2 regions of the Sporosarcina sp. GW1-11 genome follow, and region 2 is predicted to be linked to the other one. Evidence: riboswitches for the same ligand, from Rfam matches in the RefSeq annotation. Region 2 holds a riboswitch; the other holds the start of a gene.

Region 1 (8,227 bases), on a different contig from region 2:
TAATTATTGAAACACCTTCTAGACCGGGGAATCTAGGAAAAGTGACGATGGCTATTGGACAGTTAGGTGGAGATATTGGAGATGTCCAAATGATCAAGGTAGGGACGGTTTCGACGATTAGAGAAATCGCCTTGCAATGTAATGACAAGGCACACTTAGATGAAATTGTAGAAGCGATTGAAAACTTGAAACAAGGAATTAAAGTGCATGCGGTAACAGATGATGTTCTTCAAGCCCACGAAGGTGGAAAGATTCACATGAAAGCTACTACGGAAATTCGTTCACTAGCAGATTTGCGTAGAGTCTATACACCAGGCGTGGCTAGTGTTTGTAAAACGATTCAAGAGGACCCAGAACAAGCAAACTACTTTACGGGGATTTCCAATACAGTAGCAATTGTTACGGATGGAACTGCCATTTTAGGTTTAGGCGATATCGGTCCGGTGGCAGGTATGCCTGTAATGGAAGGGAAAGCTGTATTATTTGATCAATTCGTTGGTATTAGCGGGATTCCTATTTTACTGAATACAAGTGATCCTGACGAAGTCGTGGAAACCATCAAGCATATCCATCAAGGCTTCGGTGCAATTTTATTAGAAGACATCGGTTCACCTCATTGTTTTGAAATAGAAGAACGTTTGAAAAAAGAATTACCAATCCCTGTCATGCATGATGATCAACACGGAACGGCGGTCGTCGCATTAGCAGCTGCTTTAACAGCATGTAAACATGTCGGAGTAGATCTAGCGAATTCGTCAGTCGGACAAATCGGTTTAGGTGCCGCAGGTCTTGCGATTAGCAGAATGTTCATGGCTTATGGTGTCGATGAAATGAAAGGAACCGATCCAAATCCTAACGCGAAAAAAATGCTTGCCGATTATGGGGGGACTGTTGTAGAATCCATGGAAGAAATTATGGAAACGTGTGATCTGATCATCGCAACAACAGGCGTTGCGAACTTGATCAAGCCTGAAATGGTACGCAAAGGGCAAATCATTTTGGCGTTGTCGAATCCAAATGCAGAAATTGCACCTGACGTAGCTATAGAAGCAGGCGCAGCGTATGCGGCAGATGGACGCCTAGTCAACAACGTCCTAGGTTTCCCAGGCATCTTCCGCGGTGCATTAAACGCAAATGCCAAAGCAATCACCTACCCAATGCTTATCGCGGCTGCACTCGCCATAGTAGAAAGTACAAAACGCGATGATCTAGTACCTCATCCACTAGATCCAAACGTCCACATCAACGTAGCGCTAGCAGTTGAAAAAGTCGTTTACGAAGAACAAGGGGAATAACTACACTGGACCTATTAACTTTTACTGTTAATAGGTTTTTGATATTTCCATTGAATGAATTTTTCATTTCTCGCCATACTACGACTAAAAGAAAGTAGGCTGATTATGAGCGAGCAAATGTATACGATGTATGTATCCGTCAACCATAAGCAAGTACTTATCGATCCATATTCATCACCATGGGAATACAAAGTAGAAGTACCAAGAGAAGCATATCCCATTTTTGAAAGATTATTTTCCCAAATGGATCGTCTAGAATTCCGTAACTTCCTGCGTTCCCACTTACCGTATATCCCGTATCATTACGATCACAACAATCACGACATTGATCTACGAATGATGAAAGTCTACGCGTTGATCCATGAATACACAGACGATGAAAACAAGCGTTTTATCGAAAAATTACCCTTCTTTCGTTGATTCACCACGTCCTTTTCCGCTACACTAGAGTAAAGGACGTGAGCCATTTGTTGAAATTTGAAGATTTACAAGGAGCCAATGTCGAATTGACATTTGGACCAAATCAACACCAAATTGAACCGCGCCATGTACTTGTTGTGATCAAGCACAAGGGCCATTGGTTGCTAACAAAACACCGTATGCGGGGTATTGAATTTCCTGGAGGGAAAGCTGAACTAGGAGAAACGATTGAAGACGCTGCTATCCGCGAAACGTTAGAGGAAACAGGCGTGACAATTTCGAATGTGCAATCATTTGCTGAATATGTCGTATTTACAGAACCACCATTTTGCAAAGCTGTTTTTACTGGTGAAGTAACACATATTGAAAAAGAGTATACGTTAATGGAAACAGAAGGATTAGTTTGGATGACAGATGGCGAACTAGATGCGTGTACGGACTTAAGTTTCCATATGAAAGATCGCGGAATGGGTGAGCTCAGGAAGTGGGTGGAAGCGAATGGTCGAACAAACGAATGGAACGATTTGTAAACGAAAAGACTATCCATCACCGAATCCTACAGTACGACTGGAAGAGATAACGTACTGGTCTGATGGCTTGCGAGTGAAAGGGATGCTCGCAACACCTAAAGCGGCGGGTCGTTATGAGGGTTTACTCTATTTACGTGGTGGTATTCAGCATGTAGGGATGGTACGTCCTGCACGTATCGCTCAATTTGCTTCGCATGGCTTAGTCGTCTTTGCTCCGTATTATCGTGGGAACCGAGGGGGAGAGGGCAAGGATGAATTTGCAGGGGATGATCGCAATGATGCGGTAGCGGGTGTTGAAGTGTTAAAACAACAACATGCCGTAAATTCTGAGCGCATTCATTTATTTTCCTTTTCTCGTGGAGGAATTATGGCGTTATGGACAGCCATTTTACGGGATGATCTCACATCGATGGTGACGTGGGCAGGTGTGTCAGATGTGGTCTTTACGTATAAGGAACGAAAAGATATGCGGCGTATGATGAAGCGCGTCATTGGCGGTACACCGAATAATCAACCCGATGCCTATAGGGAACGAACAGCATTGTTTCGAGTACATGACATTGATATTCCAATATTGATTATCCATGGAAAGCTAGATACGAATGTTTCATTTGAACAAGCGTTGTTGCTCGAAAATGCACTACGAGATGCTAATAAAGAATATGAAACGTGGTATTTAGAAGATTATACGCACTATATACCTCCAGAAATGAATCGCCAGCTCGTGACAGATGCAGTCGATTGGATGAAACGACAGAGCGATTAAACAGAAAAAAGCCATGCAATGTAATCTGCATGGCTTTTGTATAGGTAAAATTAAGCGATAGGTCCGCCTTTTATTGCGATTTCTTCTGACACGTGATCAAACTTCTTGAAGTTTTCACGGAAAGCAGCAGCTAGACGAGTTGCTTCTTTGTCGTATTCTGCAGGATCTTCCCAAGCGTAGCGAGGGTGTAATACATTGCTAGGTACGCCTTCGATTTCAAGAGGCATTTCCAATCCGAAAATTTCGTTCTTTTTCGTAGGAACGTTATCCAATTTACCTGCGATTGCAGCACGAACCATTGTACGTGTATATCCTAAGTTCATACGGGAACCTACACCGAACACTCCGCCAGTCCAACCTGTGTTGACTAGGAATACTTTTGAGCCATGTTCATCGATTTTCTTCCCAAGCATTTCTGCATAAGTTGCTGCAGGAAGTGGTAAGAATGGAGAACCGAAGCACGTAGAGAATGTTGGTTCAGGAGCAGTAATACCACGTTCTGTTCCAGCAAGTTTAGATGTGAATCCACTTAGGAAGTGGTACATTGCTTGCTCTTTTGACAAAATCGAGATTGGAGGTAGAACTCCAGAAGCATCTGCAGTTAGGAAAATGATGTTCTTCGGGTGACCCGCAACAGATGGCGTCACAATATTATCGATATTTTCGATTGGGTAAGCAGCCCGTGTGTTTTCAGTTAATGATTTATCGTCGTAATCAGGTACGCGTGTTTCTTCATTTAGTACAACGTTTTCTAGAACGGAACCAAAACGAATCGCACCGAAGATTTCAGGCTCTTTTTCTTGACTAAGGTTGATACATTTTGCGTAGCATCCGCCTTCGATATTGAATACACCGTTGTCAGACCATCCGTGCTCATCGTCACCGATTAACTTACGATCAGAATCTGCAGAAAGTGTAGTTTTACCAGTCCCAGAAAGACCGAAGAATAGCGCTACGTCGCCTTCTTCTCCAACGTTTGCAGAACAGTGCATGGAAAGGATACCTTGTTCAGGAAGCAAGAAGTTCATAACAGAGAAAATGGATTTCTTCATTTCTCCAGCATATTCTGTTCCGCCAATCAAGACAATGCGCTTTTCAAGAGATATTATGATGAATGTCTCAGAGTTTGTGCCATCCACTGTTGGATCCGCTTTGAATGAAGGAGCAGCCAAAATCGTAAATTGTGATTCATGCGCTTGAAACTCTTCCTCAGTAGGACGGATGAATAATTGGTGAACAAATAAGTTTTGCCAAGCTTTTTCGTTAATCACTTGAATAGAAAGCTGAGAATCCTTATCTGCACCTGCAAATCCTTTGAAAACGAATAATTCATCTTTTTCCTTCAAATGATTGATGACTTTCGTGTATAATGAATCGAATGCTTCAGGAGAGATGGGACGGTTTAAGCTTCCCCAGTCCACTTTATCTTTAGACACTGCATCTTCGACGATGAATTTGTCCTTAGGAGAGCGTCCTGTATATTTTCCGGTACGTGCCGCAATTGCGCCGTCTGCTGTAAGTTGAGCTTCTCCTCTGCTTACTGCTTTTTCAGTTAATTCGGCCACAGACGCTTGGATCGTCACGTTGCTTCCAGTTAGAAGACTTTTTAAACTATCATCAATTTTTGCAGATATCATAATTACATACCGTCCTTTGCGTAGTCGTTTTATTTTTTATTTGAGTAGAACATCTTAATTCGTAAATAGTATAACACATTAAGAATAATAATCTATCCTAATTCAAAACTCAAGTGATTTAAAATAAAAAAATTGACAAAATCGAAACTTTTTTATAAGATGTGACATGAACGGATACTCTTATCCCGAGTTGGTGGAGGGTACAGGCCCTGTGAAACCCGGCAACCTGCAAAAGACAAAAGTCTTGCGCGAAGGTGCCAAACCTGAAGCAAGGTTTAATTCCTTGGACGATAAGAGTGAAAGGTGCTGCGCGTGAAATTTCGCCTTTTACTCATGGATTGAATATGAGTGAAAGGCTTTTTATATTGTCTAGCCCTGAATCCTTATGGTATATGCTTGACGTCTAGGCGTGGAACTTTACCGGGGACTTATGAGAGTACCGTATCATGTTGCTTAATATAGGGGGAAACAAAATGACAAACCGTCGACTGTTTACATCGGAGTCAGTTACTGAAGGCCATCCTGACAAGATGTGCGACCAAATTTCAGATGCAATTTTAGATGCAATTTTAATGGAAGATCCAAATGCTCGTGTGGCGTGTGAAACAAGCATTACAACTGGACTCGTTCTAGTAATGGGTGAGATCACAACAACAACATATGTGGATATTCCTAAAGTTGTTCGCGATACAGTGAAAGAAATTGGCTATACGCGTGCAAAATATGGCTTTGATTACGAAACGTCTGCTGTCTTAACTTCTATTGATGAACAATCACCAGAAATCGCAGCAAGTGTCAATGTAGCATTGGAAGCACGTGAAGGTTCTATGTCAGATGAAGAATTAGATGCAATTGGAGCAGGTGACCAAGGATTGATGTTTGGTTATGCTTGTAATGAAACACCGGAATTAATGCCGTTACCAATTAGTTTGTCACATAAATTGGCACGCCGACTGGCTGAAGCACGTAAAACAGATTTGATTCCATATTTACGTCCTGACGGTAAAACGCAAGTAACCGTAGAATATGATGAAAATAACAATCCTTTACGAATCGATACAATCGTTATTTCTACTCAACATCATCCAGAAGTAATGCTCAAGCAAATCGAGAAGGATATAAAAGAAGTAGTCATCGATGCGGTAGTACCTGAAGATTTATTGGACGAACAGACTAAATACTTCATTAATCCGACGGGAAGCTTTGTCGTTGGTGGTCCTCAGGGCGACTCAGGTCTGACTGGACGTAAAATCATCGTCGACACATATGGCGGATATGCTCGTCATGGTGGCGGTGCATTCTCTGGTAAAGACGCAACGAAAGTGGATCGTTCCGCTTCATACGCAGCGCGTTATGTTGCGAAAAATATCGTAGCGGCAGGATTAGCGGATCATTGTGAAGTTCAATTGGCTTATGCGATTGGCGTTGCAAGTCCGGTTTCAATTTCTATCAATACATTTGATACAGGCCGTCTAACTGAATCACAATTAGTTGAATTCGTTCGCGAACTATTCGATCTACGTCCAGCAGGCATTATCAAAATGCTAGATCTTCGTCGCCCGATCTACAAACAAACGGCTGCTTATGGTCATTTTGGCCGTACGGATATTGACTTGCCGTGGGAACAGACAGATAAAGTGGATGCACTGAAGGAATTGGCTAGTAAAGTACGCATTAAACAATAATCGGTACTAGAGCTGTCCAAGAAGTTGTGACTTCTTGAGACAGCTTTTTTTGTAGAATTTTATTTTGCTAGGTAGCGTTGCTCGATCTTTTAAAGTTGCTATATCCGAAAATGCTTAGCTATTGATTGATTTTCACCAAAGTCAGCAAGCAAATTATAGTCTGAAAGCTAAAGAAACGTCACCAAATGAATCGGTAACGTCTCTAATTATTTGCCTAACGTATTCATTACATCTGAGCTTCTGGATTGCCGAAAGCTTCATATTCCTGCATCAGTAACTGAAGCGGCAACTCATACAACTGCTTGCCATCAATTTTAAATACCCCATTCGAAACAAGTTCTTCAATGACTTTGTCTCGTTTCGTATCACATACATCTTTCTTTTTTTTCATCGAACATTTCCTCCTTGATTCCCACTCTTACTATAGCCAATTATCGACCGCGTTAAACCACATTACTTATAAGTAGAATACTTTGAATTGTATTCATACATAAGATGGATTTATTGGGCAGAATGGGGAAAGTTAAAATTATTTTTGTTTATGGGTACCAATCTAAGGGGAGAATCGTTATAATCTAGTTCGTGCATAAAATTGTTATTTATCATAGGAGGTTGCTATGTTTTTTATTGAAGCAAAACGAATCGCAGTCGTTATTTTAGGGTCGTTCCTAATGGCGATATCGCTAAATTTCTTTTTAATTAATGCTAATGTCTATGCGAGTGGCTTTGCGGGTGCTGCGCAATTGGTATCGAGTGTCTTAATTGATCAATTGAATATTACGATCAGTACTGGTATTTTATTGCTACTATTCAATATTCCGGTGTTTATTCTCGGTTGGTTTAAAGTAGGTAAAGGCTTCACGATTTACAGTATCGTTTCTGTCGCATTTACTACATTATTTCTTGAGTTATTGCCCCTTCGTTCGGTGTCGGATGATATTATGTTGAATGCGGTGTTTGGCGGTGTATTGGCAGGGGTTGGTGTAGGTATTTCACTAAAGTTAGGTGCTTCTACTGGTGGAATGGATATCGTTGCGATGATTTTATCGCGCATGCAAGATAAGCCAATTGGTATGTATTTTTTAGTCTTGAACGGGATTTTAATCTTATTTGCAGGGTTTCTTTACGAGCCAGAAAATGCATTATATACAATGATTGCTCTTTATGTGACCACGTCGGTCATTGACATGATCCATACGCGTCATGAAAAAGTTACAGCGATGATTATAACGAGGCAAGCAGACGAACTGCAACAAGCGATTCATCGTCAAATGGTGCGTGGTATTACGATTTTACCAGCAAAAGGAGCGTATTCTAAAGAAGACAAAAACATGCTCTACGTCGTCATTACACGTTATGAACTATATGATCTTGAACGTATTATTAATGAAACAGATCCACAAGCCTTTACGAATATTGTGCAGACGGTAGGAATCTTCGGCTTCTTTAGACGAGAAGGTGAGACATTAACATAATAAAACGGGGCTGTGCAAGTCGTCACTCGTGACTTGCACAGCTCTTTTTTATACGTTTAAACTTGATTCGCCTGACGGAAGGAGCCCTTCAATGAACCACTGGACAATGAGAGGTAATGCAAGTTCAAGTAGTGCGACAAAAATGGCGTTTAAAGAAATCGAATAAAAACAAGTGTCGATGCGGCTTGTAGTAGGAGAAAAATTATGTAATCATGAAGTAAGTCCACTTATTTGATTGAATCATCATATAAGAAAAATTGAAAAGAAAATCATCTTAGAATAAAGCCCATAAAGGAGACGTACTTCACATGAAGGGAAGCTCGCGCGCAGTAATAGGTACTGTGATTGGAGCAGCGATAGGATATCAAACGCAGCCAGACATAGAAACTGTTCTTTTATGTACAGCAGGTGGTTGTATA
Region 2 (8,227 bases):
GGGAATATGTACGTATTCCGCACCATATATTCTTTCAAAATGTCATTCTGGATTGTCCCTGATAGTTTTTCTGTAGGCACACCTTGTTCTTCAGCTGCTACGATATAAAACGCCATAATCGGCAATACTGCACCGTTCATCGTCATCGAAACAGACATTTGATCAAGAGGAATTCCGTCAAATAGAATTTTCATATCTTCAATCGAATCAATCGCTACACCCGCTTTTCCGACGTCTCCTGTTACGCGTGGGTGATCGGAATCGTAGCCACGGTGCGTCGCCAAGTCGAATGCAACCGATAATCCTTTTTGTCCCATCGCCAAGTTGCGGCGATAAAACGCGTTACTTTCTTCCGCTGTAGAGAACCCAGCGTACTGTCGAACCGTCCACGGACGCGCGACATACATCGTCGGGTACGGACCGCGTGTATTCGGCGCAATACCAGGAAAATCAGATACATGCTCCGTATGTTCAATATCTTTTGCCGTATAGACCGGTGAAACATCGATCCCTTCATTCGTTGCGAAGGTTTCTTTCTCTTGCGCTTGTTGCGACAGTTCATTTAGCGTTTGTTGTATATCTACTTTTTTAAAATCGGGTTTACTCAACTGGATGGCCCCCTATCGTAATGTTGGCAATGTCCTGTAATTTTGCTATTTTATCCTGACCAGCGAACATAAAGCCATTTAGCCCATTAGCAAGCCATTGATCGGAAAGTTCTTTCGGGTATTTCCCCGCTACATCCAGAACAACATCTCCTGCATCTTCTTTTAAGAAGTTTGTAACGACTTCTTCCGTTGCCGCTGCAGAAGCACAGATTACCGCATAGTGTGGCTGTTCTTCTTTGATCCAACTGAGCGCTTGATCGATAGAGTCGAAAGAAGGGCTCCACTGTGCCTCAATGCCACCAACAGCTAGGAATCCACTGACGAAGTCTGCACGAGGTTTATAATCTTTTAATGCACCAAAGTTTAGTAGTACTGCTTTTGGTAACTGTTCTGGCGTACGTGCGCGAAGATGTTCAAACGGCTCAGCCAAACGTTTCGATACCGTCACAGAAGAGGCATCTGTCAAGTTCGTGTCGATTAATTCTGCATAGACATTCGTACCGATCAACGTCTTTTTCCCGCTAGCCATTTCTTTCTGACGTTCAGCGTATAACTTGCTAAGTTCACCAGATTGTAGAAACGACTGATAGCCACCGTTTTCTTCGATTGCTAAAAACTTCTCCCAAGCTTTGCTAATTAATTCTGCAGTTAACGACTCGATGAAGTATGAACCACCTGCAGGGTCGAGTACTTGGTCGATATGTGTTTCTTCTTTTAATACGAGTTGAATATTGCGTGCATAGCGAATAGAGCTAGCAGAAGTGCCAGTCAACACATCATGTGGCAACACCGTTAACCAGTCCGCTCCCCCAAGTACCGCAGCAAACGCGGAGTTCCCGCCACGTAATAAGTTTACATATGGATCGAGTTTCGAATAGCAAGCAATGGTACTTGTTTCGCGTTCTCCACGCCATATGCTTCGTTAAATAACTTCCATAACACACGGAATGCACGGAATTTCGCGATTTCCATAAAGAAATGTGTGTCAGAAGCAAAACGAACATAAAAATCTTTCGTAAACTCTTCAAATGAAGTGGCCTTTTCTGCTAGTTCAGCAGCGATCGCAAGTGACAACGCAAGTTCTGTAACCGCATCCGCTCCTTCATGATGAGCCGTCCATAGATCTGCTCCTTTTGTTTTAACGTTCGGCAAATCTTCCGGTAAAACCGTACTTTCGCTAATACAAATACCCGTTACATCTGCACGTTTCGCATCTTCAATATATGAAAAGGCCTGCAAAATTGGATCTTCTTTTTTCACTTCTGTAAAGAGAAGTGGATACTCTGTAAGCAATTGTGCTAATTGACGAAGCGCTTGCTCACTCCAAGATATTGGGTGTAAGCCGTTATACGCAATCGCTTCATTGCCTCGTTCTAATGATTCTTTCAACTGAAGTAGGAAGTCTTCTCCCGTTGTCGCGCTGACAGGTTGTGCAACCGTCCAGCCAAATGCTGGCTTCGTCACGCGTGAGATCTTTTGTTGATCTAGATCCTCTTTTGTATATAAGGGCTTCAATTCAATACCCTCTGTGGTCTTCGTAAACAATGATTCAAATGGCTTTCCTTTCAATGACTGAATGGCACTCTCTTTCCATTCTTCATAGTTCGGCGCCGTAAATGTGAATGATTTCATATTATGTATAGGCATAATGGTGTTGCTTCCCCCTTTTTGACCATCAATACTACTAGTGTACCGTAGTGTAGCCAATGAAGAAAGAGGAAAATGATTAGATGTCATACAATTTTCATATAAATCTAATAAAAGTCTTCAGCTTCAAAAAGATAGTTGCAAAGTAAGAGGAAAAGAACTATCGGATGGGAAAGAGGAAGATCGTAGGATTGTCGCAAGAAGAATGTCACGCGGATATAAAAAAGGAAGTCCCTCGATAGATTATATCAAGGGACTTCCGTAGATCTCTTTAAGAACTTTTTACGCACAACTAGGCCACTATTACTTCCAGTGAGTGGCAATGAATTCGTCTCGACCAGAACGCGCGCGGTTATCTTTATAATGTTCTTTTTCTTTTTCGTAGTAATCTTGATGGTACTCTTCTGCCCGATAAAACGTTTCTGCGGGACGGATAGCTGTGACGATAGGTTTTGAGAATATGCCACTTGCCGCTAGCTTCGCTTTGGATTGTTCGGCAATTTCCCGTTGCTCGTCCGTGTAATGGAAAATCGCTGTCGTATACGATGAGCCACGATCATGAAATTGACCTTCCGCATCTGTCGGATCAATTTGTTGCCAGAACACATCGAGTAACTGTTCATATGAAAAAACAGCTGGATCAAACGTGATTTCAACGACTTCCACATGGCCTGAGTCGCCTTTTTTCACATCTTCATACGTCGGATTTTCAAGATGTCCACCCATATAGCCTGACACAACATCCTGAATGCCTGGCCATTCTTTAAACGGTTTTACCATACACCAGAAACAACCACCTGCAAATGCAGCTTTTTCAAACGTATTATTAGTCACTATCAACATCGCCTTTCATTTCGCTTTAGTTTTTAATTATGGTCCATGCCTTCTTGCTAGAATGCCACTATTTACGCTACCATATTATTCTGTTCATTGCAGTTCTCAGCAACTTCATCAATCAACACTCGTCACACTGTCGCCATATGAAGAGACCGGAATCGCTTGTTTGCGCATCGTATCCTCTTCCGGAACGCGTATGAATTTAACAATCACCGCACTAACTACATATAAGAAACTAAAAATCCAAACAACCCCTTCAGCTCCTACAGTCCCAATGAATGCCAATGCAATGGCAGGTGCGACGAACGTTGACAAACCGGCCGAAAAGTTTAACACAGACATCGCCGCTCCCTTTTCTTCACCCGCGACAGACGGTACCAATGCACCAATCGGAACGAAACCAGCTATTAAGCCACCCCAAATGAATCCAACAATGCTTGTCATCAGTAGATTTCCATTAGTCAAGACAGGTACGTAAAACAATAGCGGTGTGAAAATGGCACAACCGATTCCACCAAACCAAATAATCGTTTGTTTCCAACCGAATGTATCTCCAATAAAACCGAATACTAAATTAAAGATGATATTTCCTAAGAAAAATGTACCCCATAATTGCAACCAAGCAGTCGTTTCAATGCCGTGCTGTGCCATATGAATCGGCAAGAATACAGGGAATCCATAAACACTTAAACTATTGATCACGCGAACAATCCCACCTGCTGCAACGCGTGGATTCGATTTTAAAATCGTAATACCTTTTAATAATTCTCTAACTGCTTCGCGTTTGTTAGCGACTTTTTTCTTCTCAAATTTATCTTTATTGAGCACTAAAGCAAAGAACGTACCGAGACATACCCAAAAAATAGAAGTCCACAATGTATTAATGTAACCGAGGTGTTGGATCGCATAACTTGAATACCAAGCCCCAAGCACCATCATTCCCGCACAAAACGCAAACCAGAACCAACCGACTGCTGAACTTAATTTATTTTGTGGTGTTTTATAAATGACCCATGTTAAAAAGGAATAGGCAAACAAAGGATAACCGAAACCTTTAATGAAATAAGTTAGTAGCATGACTGGATAATTCATCGTTGGAAAACCGAACGTGATAAAACCAGCTGTACCAATAATATATACGGATAATCCAATCATCATCGTACGTTTAGGACCAAACACATCTGAACAAACTCCTGAAAACCAAGAGGCAAGAGCTATCGATATTCCATACACTGTGAAAATTGCGGCTGACTGTTGAATCGTCAACCCGTTATCGACTAAGAATGGACTGAGCCACCCAGCTTCTATTCCGTCACCCATCATGAAGAGCATGACACCAAAAAAGCCCCATCCTAAGTTCTTTGTAATACCGATTCTCTCTAACATACCATTCTCTCCATTTCTACTTACTTTTCTTAGTTGCGTATATATTTTCATGTAACAAAAAACTCTTTCCAAAGAACGGAAAGAGTTTTGACATACATTCATATTCAAATGGAATATAAATGTTGAACCCTTTCTATCTTTCAAGCAAAGCTTGCTGGATTTGGCACAATAATGTTGCCGAGATTTCATAGGGCCAGTCCCTCCATCTCTCTTGATAGAAAACATACTATGTAGTTAAATGAAAATACGTAATATTTAAAGCAATGGATATACAATATAGAGTTATTAAGTTGAAGTCAAGCACTTATCTGAAACTTCTAAAGAAATAGTCATTCTTATGATATACTAAACAGATTATGTCGACAAAGTTTTAGGAGGTATTGATTTGCAATCGTATGTAGAGATAGAAAATGGTGTCGTTCCTTCCGTCTGTTCACTTGACTGTCCAGACCAGTGTGGATTACTTATTCATAAACAAGATGGGAAGGTCGTTAAAATAGAAGGAGATCCTGAACACCCTGTAACAAAAGGAAGTATTTGTAATAAAGTTCGCCATATGTCCGAACGAATTTACGATCCACACCGTATTACAACACCTTTGAAACGTGTCGGACAAAAAGGCGACGGGAAGTTTGTCCCAATCAGTTGGACAGAAGCCATTGAAACGATCACGGACCATTGGAAAACATTAATTTCAGAAGTAGGTCCAGAATCGATCCTCCCATATAGCTTCTATGGAAATATGGGGAAGTTAAGTTCAAAAGGAATGGATCGTCGTTTCTTCAACCGCCTTGGATCGAGTCAACTTGACCGAACCATTTGTTCTGTCGCTGGCGAGGTCGGGTACAACTATACAATGGGCGGACGCTATGGCACAGATCCAGAAGAGATGACAGAAACAAAATTATTCATCCTTTGGGGTATTAACGCTGTCAGCACGAATATGCACCAAATGATGATTGCACAAAAAGCTAGAAAAAATGGTGCTAAAATTGTCGTCATTGACGTCCATAAAAACCAGACCGGACGTATGGCAGATTGGTTCATCCCTATCCTTCCTGGCACTGACGGAGCGCTTGCATTAGGTATTATGCACATTCTGTTTAAAGAAAACATGGTCAATCAGTCATTTCTAGAAGACTATACGATAGGCTATGAGGAGTTGGCGGATCATGTAAAAAACTACGACCCTCAAATAGTTTCTAGCATTACGGGTGTATCTGTGGAAGATATTTACTCGTTAGCCCGGATGTACGGAACTACTTCTCCTTCCATGATCCGAATCGGAAATGGTCTGCAGCATCACGATAATGGCGGAATGATTGTCCGAACCATTGCCTGCTTACCGGCATTGACTGGCCAATGGGAAGTAAAAGGAGGAGGTGCCCTTAAGTCAAATGCAGATTATTTGACGCATAATATAGCTGCGCTTGAACATCCAAATCTCCTGAAACAGCCTACACGGCGGTTTAATATGAATCAATTAGGCGATGCGTTACTAGAAGAAAATGAACCGATCCGTTCATTGTATGTCTACAACAGCAACCCAGCCTTAGTCGCACCCGATGCGAATAAAGTGCGCGAAGGATTAGAGCGTACTGATTTATTTATGGTTGTTCATGATTTATTTTTAACAGACACAGCTAAATTTGCGGACATTGTGCTACCGGCCACATCTGCATTTGAAAATACGGACTTCTATACGTCATTCTGGCATCATTACATTCATATACACGAGCCCGTCATTCCTCCTTTTGAAGACAGCAAATCCAATTCAGATGTCTTCAGACTGTTAGCACAAGCGATGGGGTTTGATGAGCCATCCTTTAAAGATGATGATCAGGAAATGATGAGGCAAGCATTAAGTAATCTTACCAATCCACATATATCTGAAGTTACATATGAATCGTTAAAGGAAAAGCGCTTCATCAAAGCAAGCGGCACGAACAATATGTTACACAACTTACAAACCCCTAGCGGTAAAATTGAACTTTATTCCAAACAGATGGAGTTGGACGGTTATCCAGCTCTTCCAACGTATATCCCAATCATTCAGGATTCCGATTATCCATTACTATATGTACCTACAGCTAATCATAATTTTTTGAACACGATCTTTTCGAATAATGAAAAGCATATCAAAATGGAAAAAGAACCTAAGTTATTTATGAATGTGCGCGATGCAGAACTTCGGGGAATTACAGACAAAGAAGTTGTCCGTATATGGAACGACCGTGGGGAATGTGAAATGACTATTTCAGTTGGTGAACACGTCCTTCCCGGTGTTGTCGTGAGTCTAGGACTGTGGGCAGATCAGACAGGTGAACAACGACTTGTCAACGCATTAACGCCCAATCGAATAGCTGACATGGGCGGCGGCGCCACTTTTTTCTCAGGCCGCGTTGAAGTGAGCGTTTCGCACTCCCAAAATGAAGAATCCTGAAATAAGCCTACTAGCTAAGCATATGAACTACGTAGAGATGAAAACGTATTACTTGCTAGAGACCAGTAGCCCATACGAACATCTCTGCCAAATGCAGGGAAACGAATTCTCATAACCTTCAGCGGTAGCGCTGAAGGTTCCAGAGTGTAAACAAAAGGGTTGGAAATCGTAACGATTTCCAACCCTTTTGTTATTTTCAGTATAAAATCTGTAAAATAGCTTCTGACTTAGTTCTGGTATTCACTTGATTTCCTCATGACGCCTCAAGTCTTCCGCTATATCCAAGTGATTTTGCGGCACTAACTGTTCAATTGTCAGCATCTCCAACTGTTCACGTTCATTGATCTGATTTTTCGTCATCATTTCCATCACCTCAATAAGTGTTCAACAGGTTCCAGTTGATTGGAGCGGAGGATGGCGACTCCAGCGGGAACAGCACGAGCCGAAGACCCTGGACTGAGCGCAGCGAGGGAAGCGGCTGAGGCCGTGCCCGCGGAACGCGTCCATCCGCAGCGGAAATCAACCTTTCCTGACGTTTACTCTATTGTAAAAGAAAAGAGACTGTAATCAAACTCCAAATTTATGGAGTTTGTCTACAGCCTGAAACCTTCAGCGGTAGCGCTGAAGGTTCTCTGTATTTAATATAACGATGTAGTTTCTTTAGACATATTCTCTAGCAATTCTTTCACACGCGCTAGGAAACGCCCGCAAACTAAACCATCCAAGACACGATGATCTAGAGACAAGCAAAGGTTGACGATATCGCGTACAGCAACCATCCCATTGTTCATGACAACCGGACGCTTGACGATCGTTTCAACTTGCAAAATCGCAGCTTGCGGGTAATTGATGATACCCATAGACTGCACGGAGCCAAATGAACCCGTGTTGTTGACGGTAAACGTACCGCCTTGCATATCCTTCGCCTGCAGCTTTCCATTGCGTACTTTACCCGCTAATTCGTGAATATCACGGGCAAGTGCTTTGATAGTTTTTTCATCTGTTTGTCGAATGACTGGAACGTATAACGCGTCATCAGTCGCAACAGCAATCGAAATATTGACGTCTTTTTTCATGACAATCGTGTCACCCGCCCACATCGAATTGACTGCAGGGAACTCTTTCAACGCTTGAGAAACAGCCTTAATAAAGAAGGCGAAGTACGTTAAATTGAATCCTTCTTTTTGTTTAAACTCTTCTTTTACACCATCACGCAGTGCAACAAGATCCGTTACGTCGACTTCGACCATTGTCCACGCATGTGGTGCTTCGGTTACTGAACGCACCATGTTTTTCGCGATGGCAC

Evidence for each region. A riboswitch is a leader RNA that binds a small molecule or an ion and turns the genes downstream of it on or off. The one in region 2 is predicted to bind S-adenosylmethionine.
Region 1: linked by a shared signal. The riboswitch ahead of metK (methionine adenosyltransferase) and the one ahead of ORD22_RS13530 (MFS transporter) in region 2 are both predicted to bind S-adenosylmethionine.

The regions. Positions count from the first base shown of each region.
Region 1 is NZ_JAPMIW010000008.1:95,214-103,440, reverse strand. It holds gene ORD22_RS07345 (NAD-dependent malic enzyme) at 1-1,295, shown strand, start outside; gene ORD22_RS07340 (transposase) at 1,401-1,715, shown strand; gene ORD22_RS07335 (NUDIX hydrolase) at 1,763-2,245, shown strand; gene ORD22_RS07330 (alpha/beta hydrolase family protein) at 2,214-3,011, shown strand; gene pckA (phosphoenolpyruvate carboxykinase (ATP)) at 3,062-4,648, opposite strand; SAM riboswitch class I at 4,826-4,945, shown strand; gene metK (methionine adenosyltransferase) at 5,122-6,333, shown strand; gene ORD22_RS07315 (Fur-regulated basic protein FbpA) at 6,560-6,724, opposite strand; gene ORD22_RS07310 (YitT family protein) at 6,951-7,808, shown strand; gene ORD22_RS07305 (hypothetical protein) at 8,117-8,227, shown strand, end outside.
Region 2 is NZ_JAPMIW010000027.1:10,329-18,555, forward strand. It holds gene scpA (methylmalonyl-CoA mutase) at 1-608, opposite strand, end outside; gene ORD22_RS13515 (methylmalonyl-CoA mutase family protein) at 601-1,524, opposite strand; gene ORD22_RS13520 (methylmalonyl-CoA mutase family protein) at 1,461-2,240, opposite strand; gene msrA (peptide-methionine (S)-S-oxide reductase MsrA) at 2,559-3,089, opposite strand; gene ORD22_RS13530 (MFS transporter) at 3,207-4,478, opposite strand; SAM riboswitch class I at 4,609-4,699, opposite strand; gene ORD22_RS13535 (molybdopterin-dependent oxidoreductase) at 4,864-6,921, shown strand; gene ORD22_RS13540 (hypothetical protein) at 7,336-7,488, shown strand; gene ORD22_RS13545 (dihydrolipoamide acetyltransferase family protein) at 7,560-8,227, opposite strand, start outside.